DNA from 2 places in the Streptococcus sp. SR4 genome. Region 2 is predicted to be linked to the other one. Evidence: predicted binding sites of a transcription regulator. Region 2 holds the regulator's gene; the other holds the start of a gene.
What was found. The regulator CtsR, encoded in region 2, represses protease genes until heat stress. The targets are predictions, from matches to a motif close to TTGGTCAAAAAAGGTCAAANA.
Positions count from the first base shown of each region.

Region 1: the regulator CtsR is predicted to act here: its motif matches at 1,274-1,294, upstream of HMPREF1519_RS00520 (ATP-dependent Clp protease proteolytic subunit).

Region 1 is NZ_AZYW01000007.1:10,199-13,622, forward strand. It holds gene HMPREF1519_RS00510 (DUF2129 domain-containing protein) at 1-112, opposite strand, end outside; gene HMPREF1519_RS00515 (YlbF family regulator) at 105-554, opposite strand; gene HMPREF1519_RS00520 (ATP-dependent Clp protease proteolytic subunit) at 640-1,230, opposite strand; gene upp (uracil phosphoribosyltransferase) at 1,404-2,033, opposite strand; gene HMPREF1519_RS00530 (glycoside hydrolase family 68 protein) at 2,123-3,424, opposite strand, start outside.
Region 2 is NZ_AZYW01000035.1:15,827-19,250, forward strand. It holds gene HMPREF1519_RS04455 (ATP-dependent Clp protease ATP-binding subunit) at 1-1,516, opposite strand, end outside; gene HMPREF1519_RS04460 (CtsR family transcriptional regulator) at 1,517-1,972, opposite strand; gene HMPREF1519_RS04465 (COG2426 family protein) at 2,290-2,760, shown strand; gene tsf (translation elongation factor Ts) at 2,869-3,424, opposite strand, start outside.

The sequences.
Region 1 (3,424 bases), on a different contig from region 2:
GGTGCACATAACGCATCTTATAAGAATGGTAGACAACATCCCCAAACTTGGCAATTTTACGTAAGTCTCTATTGTAATATAAATAAACAATAATGCCTTGACGCTTAATCATGACTCATCTTCTCCTTTATGTTCGTGTCTCCCTTTTTATGATGTGGTTTATGAGGGGCAAGAGGTAGCCCAGTATCAATAAAAATCTGGTCTGAAACAGCTTGGGCAATCTCCTCACCAAGATTGGCTAAAATAGTCTGTAAATCGAACTCTGCCTGACGATAGCCAATAACCACCTCGTTTAAATCAATTTGGCGCTTCATTCGCAAAACCTGACGTTTCAACTCTCTCACATCTGGTCTAAAAGCCTCATACGCCTTAGCAGTATCATAGCTATCCTTTAATTCTTGAAATGCAAAGAGTTGCTTTTGGAGCTCTTTGTCATTTTCGAATTGCTGACGACTCAGACGATAGGCATCTACCTCTGGTAACATCAGAAAGTGCGAAACAAGACTGTCTATAGCTTGATCAATAGCAAGCAACTCCTCATTGATTATTAACATGTTTTCTATTATAACACAAAAAGCCAGATGAAACGGTCCTTATACAACCGATTTACATCTGACTTTTATTTAAGACAAGCTCAGTTTATTTTAATTGGTTATTAGCCATGATTTCATCGATAAAACCATATTCAAGCGTTTCTTGAGCACTCATCCAATTGTCACGTTCAGCGTCTACATGAACTTTTTCAATTGGTTGTCCAGAATTATCTGCCAAGATTTGCTCCAAGTTATTACGTGTCTTGAGCAAGTGTTCAGCTGCGATAGCCATGTCTGTTTGTTGCGTACCACCACCAGTACCACCCATTGGTTGGTGAATCATGTACTCAGCATTTGGCAACATGAAACGCTTACCTTTGGTACCGCTTGAAGCGATAATTGTTCCCATAGATGCTGCCATCCCCATAACGATAGTCTGAACATCAGACTTGATGAAGTTCATTGTATCAACAATGGCAAGACCTGCCGAAACTGATCCACCTGGTGTATTAACATAAAGATAGATATCTTTTGTGTTGTCTTGAGCATCCAAGAACAAGAGTTGGGCGATAATTGAGTTTGCCATATTATCTTCAACAGGACCTGTTAACATGATGATACGATCCTTGAGCAAACGTGAGTAAATATCATAAGAACGCTCACCACGTGATGTTTGTTCAATTACTACAGGAATCATATGAATCCTCCTTTTAATATTGTCTTGATGCTATTATATGATTTTAGTCAAATTAGGTCAAATAAAAAACATCGTTCTTAGCACTCTTTTCAAAAGAGTGCTAAATCACCCTAAAACAATTTCACTTGAAACTTATTAATCTAGTAAAAAAAGGGAAATTTTCCCTTTTCAACTTATTTTGTACCAAAGAGACGGTCACCTGCATCTCCAAGACCTGGAACAATATAACCGTTTTCATTAAGTTTCTCATCCAAAGATGCTGTGTAGATATCGATATCTGGGTGAGCATCTTGCAATTTTTTGACACCTTCTGGTGCTGCAACTAAGCAAACAAACTTGATATTAGCTGCACCACGTTTTTTAAGTGAGTCTACTGCCAAGATTGCTGAACCACCAGTCGCAAGCATAGGGTCTACTACAAAAATCTGACGTTGATCAATGTCTTCTGGTAATTTAACCAAGTACTCAACCGGCTCAAGAGTTTCCTCGTCACGATACATACCAATATGACCAACTTTAGCTGCTGGTACAAGGCTAAGGAAACCATCGACCATACCAATACCCGCACGAAGAATTGGAACAATCGCCAATTTCTTACCAGAAAGTTGTTTTTGTACAGTTTTGGTAATTGGTGTTTGAATTTCAACCTCTTCGAGAGGAAGGTCACGAGACACTTCGTAACCCATGAGCATAGCAATTTCATTAACTAGCTCACGGAAGTCCTTAGTAGAAGTATCCTCACGACGGAGGATTGAAAGTTTATGTTGAATCAGTGGATGTGAAATAACTTGAAATTTACCCATAATAGTTTCTTCCTTTGCTTTATATTCACTCCATTATATCAAAAAGGCAAAAAAAACGCTTGCTTTACTGCAAACGTTTTTGAAAAGGATTATTTTTTAGGCAAATGAATCTTTCCTGTGACCAAACCATAGCCAAGAAGAGCTAGACTTGCAATTGCTGCAAAGATAGTCGCCAAGATTGAAAGAATGTTGCTCTTTGAACCTTCTGAATCACTTGGTGTCTTAGGAGTCGTAGCAAGTTTGGCAGCAACTTTAGTATTGTTGTCTTTACTTGACTCATCAGACTTAGTTACTTCATCAGCTTTAGCGACTCCGTGAGACTGAACTTCCTCTTCAGACTTAGCTGGTTTTGGAGCTTCTGTTTCAGTGACAGACTCTTCTTTAACAGGAGTCGTTGAAACAGTTGGTCCAGTTGCTACAATAGCCTCTGGTACTGGTGACGCAATCTCTGTAGCTTGAGCTACTGGACGACGGTCACCCACAGAACCCTCTGTTGAAGGTTTCGCAGGAACCTCTACATGATGATCATCTGATGAATTATTATCATTAGATGGGTGATCTGTGAAACAAGGGAACGGATTACGAACTGGAGAATCTGGATTCGTCGGCGTTGCTGGTTTATCTTCTTTATTAGTTGATGGTTGATTATTGTCTGCTGGTTTAGAAGGTGTATCTGGTTTGTTAGACTTATCATCAACAGAATGATTACCTTCTGTTGGATTTACTGGTGTTTCTGATTTATCTGATTTCTTGTCTTCACCATCTTTAACAGTTACAGTTAAGACACCGCGAGCTTCAGAAACGCCCGGTGAACCATCAACTGTAGGATAAGTATGTGGTTTAAGTCCATAATTTGAAACGGAATAATAATCGACATTAAAGTCCTCATTTGGCAACTTAGCACTGTTTTGGTCACCCACATGTACCAAACTTTCACTAGATTTATCCCAAATCCAGTCTCCTTGATTTGTCATCTTAGGAAGGACTTCTGTAGTATCATCCGCATTCATCTTGATGAGGAAGCTTGGAGCCCATGTTGATTTATTCTCAGCACCGGCAATACCACCACGGTTAGTCATATATGCAGTAACCAAAAGAGTATCTGTTGAACCTTCAACAGGAACAGCATAGTAAGAATAAGTAGATGTACGCCAGTCAGCTGGTACAGAGGCTGTCAAAACCACACCTGATCCATTAAGTGGGCGATATTCTCCACGGAGGCTATCTGATACGAATCCAAGCATGACAACGTCATCACCAACAGCTTCACGCGCTGCTACAGTACCTTCAGCATCCGTAGATTTATTGATACGTGAAGCAGTGAAGAGGTAATACTTGTTACCCATCTTAACCACACTTGGACGTTCTACTTCATCAGTAACCATGTGGCT
Region 2 (3,424 bases):
TATCTGCCTGAGTCATCTTCTCAACAGGAATACCTGATAGACGACTAAGGGTTTGCATAATCTGATCTGCATCTACCAAGGCAGGTTTTGGTAATTTTGCTTTTTGGCTAGCCTTATATTGTTTAACAGCAGCCTTCATATCACCAGATAGAAGCGCTTCGTCCAAAGGCGTTATTTCAAGTTTGGCTTCTTTTTTGATACGACCTTGAACAGTTGCACTCGCTTCATCTAAAAGGTCAATGGCAGAGTCAGGTAAGTTTTTACTCGTCAAATAACGGTGGGCTGCCTTGACTGCTGTCTCAACCGCCTCATCAGTAATCGTTACACGATGATAGTCTTCATAAGACGACCGTAGGCCTTTTAGAATATCAATCGCCTCAGCTACACTTGGCTCCTCGATTGTAATCTTAGCAAAACGGCGAGAAAGAGCTGCATCTTTCTCAATATGCTTCTGGTACTCAGCTTGAGTAGTTGCTCCAACCATATGAAGGGTTCCACGTGCTAGAGCGGGTTTCAAAATATTCGCCGCATCTAAGGTACTATCAATACCTGAACCAGAACCGATAATCGTATGCAATTCGTCAATAAAGAGAATGATTTTTCCATCAGCTTCAATCTCATCAATGATCTGATTCATACGTTCTTCGAAATCGCCACGGAAACGTGTTCCTGCAACCACACTCATCATATCAAGCTCTAAGATACGCATATCAGCCAACTCAAAAGGTACTTCGCCTGAAGCAATACGCTGTGCTAAGCCAAGCGCAAGTGCCGTCTTACCAACACCTGCTTCACCCACAAGAACTGGGTTATTCTTCGTTTTACGACTCAAAACCTGAATCATGCGTGAAATTTCTTTCTCACGTCCAATAACAGGATCAAGAGCACCTGACTCGGCTACTGCCGTTAAGTCTTTTGTGTAATCTGACAGTTCCCCAGTAGAAGATTGAGGAGGCTGCATCATATTAGCAAAATTACCTGATGCCTTTGACTTTTTAGGCTTACGAAGGTCGTGAATGGCCTTCAAATCTTGCTTACTAAGACCTGCGTAACGCTCCAAAGAACGTCGTAAATCGATAATGCGAGGCTTATCGCTGTCATCCTTATATTGAAAACCAGCAACTTCAAGGAGACGACAAACCATCAAATCCTTATGAAGGAGAAAGGCCATCAATACATGTTCAGACCCTACCTCTACAGCACCAGTTACACTAGCAATTCCCTCTGCCTCTTGCAACATAGCCCCTAAAGCATGTGACTGTGCACGTAAATCGATAATATCTGATTCAGACAAGTCTTTTGGACTTTTCTCCATCGCTAGTACAGCAGCGGTCTCAATCTCTTCCGCACGAATACGGTCCTCAAAATCAGTAAATGTTAGGTAGGCTACAGATCCTGGAACCTCAACCATAGCCAGAAGCACATGCCAAGTCTCCAAGAAAGGACTTCCAAAACGCTCTGCCTCAAGCTGAGCACGATGGAAAATGGCCTGCATTTTTCTTGAATATGTCGTCATCTAATTTCCTTTTCTATCCAATCTAAGTAATAGCGAGCGTAGAATACGCGAACGAATAGCAGCCGCATCTTCGCCTAAAACATCATCACTAGCAGTTGCTAAAATCAAATTTCCCTCACGTTCAGTGATGATTTTTTCATCAAAAAGCAACTGAATCAAGTCTGTAAATACCTGCTCGCTGAGCTGATCCGCCAAGTTCTGAAGCAAATCATTAATCATGTGGTGCTTGTCGGAGAATCTGACCTTGACGATACGAATATAACCGCCACCTCCACGTTTACTCTCAACAATATAACCACGACTTTCTGTAAAACGAGTCTTAATAACATAGTTAATCTGACTCGGTACAACTTGAAAAGTATCTGCTAAGTTCGAGCGTTGAATCTCAGCAATTCCAGACTGGCCCAGCAATTCTTTAATATATTCTTCTATACTATCTGATGTATTTCTTGCCATCTTAATTCCTCCAGTCTAATTTGACTATAACTGACTATTATTATACCAAAAATGTCAGCTCATGGGAAACTATACCCTCAAAAAGCTTTTTAAAGTTGTCATTAGAGACCATATAAGATACAATAAATAAGACTGAAATATTAGGTAACTTAAGGTGTTTGATTCAAATTTTCTATCTACTTTGATAGGCTGAGACCCACCTAATCCAACAAGTACTTTTTAGCACTTTCGCAGTAGTATTAGTCTTATCACTCTCGATAAAGCTCATGTCATTTTGAGTCTTATCTCTTATTTTATTCCCCTATGAAAGGTTACTCATGAAATACATCATTGCACTCTTAATCTCTATGATTCCTTTGGTTGAGCTCCGTGGAGCCGTTCCTGTTGCTATCGCCTCAGGTATCCCTTGGTGGCAAGCCCTAATTCTTTGTGTCATTGGGAACATGATTCCAGTTCCAATTATCTTCTTCTTCGCCCGCCGTGTCCTCGAATGGGGGGCAGATAAACCTCTAATTGGTGGCTTCTTTACCTGGTGTCTTAAAAAAGGTCACAGTGGTGGCCAAAAACTTGAAAAAGCTGCTGGAGATAAGGGTGTCTTCTGGGCCCTTCTACTTTTTGTGGGAATTCCGCTTCCAGGAACAGGAGCTTGGACTGGTACCCTAGCAGCATCTATCCTAGATTGGGACTTTAAACGTAGTGTTATTGCTGTTATGCTTGGGGTTATCCTTGCAGGTATCATCATGGGAACACTCTCTCTTCTACTTGGTGTAAATACCTTCGCTCATTAATTACTTTTTTCAACGTCTGGGGCATGCTCAGACGTTTTTTTAATAGCAACAAAAAAGAAGTTACGATTCATTCACGTAACTTCTTTTCTTTTTATCTAGCAACTAGAATTAGTTGTTAAGAGCTGCTGCCATTGTAGCTGCAACTTCTGATTCAAAGTCGTTAGATGCTTTTTCGATACCTTCACCAACTTCAAAGCGAACGAATTCTACTACTGAAGCGTTTACTGATTCAAGGTAAGCTTCAACTGTTTTGCTGTCGTCCATGATGTAAACTTGAGCAAGAAGTGTGTATGCTTGGTCAACTTTAGTGTTGTCAAGCAAGAAGCGGTCCATTTTACCTGGGATGATTTTATCCCAGATTTTTTCTGGTTTACCTTCAGCAGCCAACTCAGCTTTGATATCTTCTTCAGCTTGAGCAAGAACAGCATCAGTCAATTGAGCTTTAGAACCATATTTAAGGTGTGGAAGAGCTGGTTTGTTAACCATAGCACGGCTTTCGTTATCTTGATCGATAGCGTGGTTAAGTTGTGCCAATTCATCTTTAACAAATTGTTCGTCCAATTCAGTGTATGAAAGAACAGTTGGTTTCATCGCTGCGATGTGCATTGAGATTTGTTTTGCAAGAGCATCATCTCCACCTTCGATAACTGAAACAACACCGATA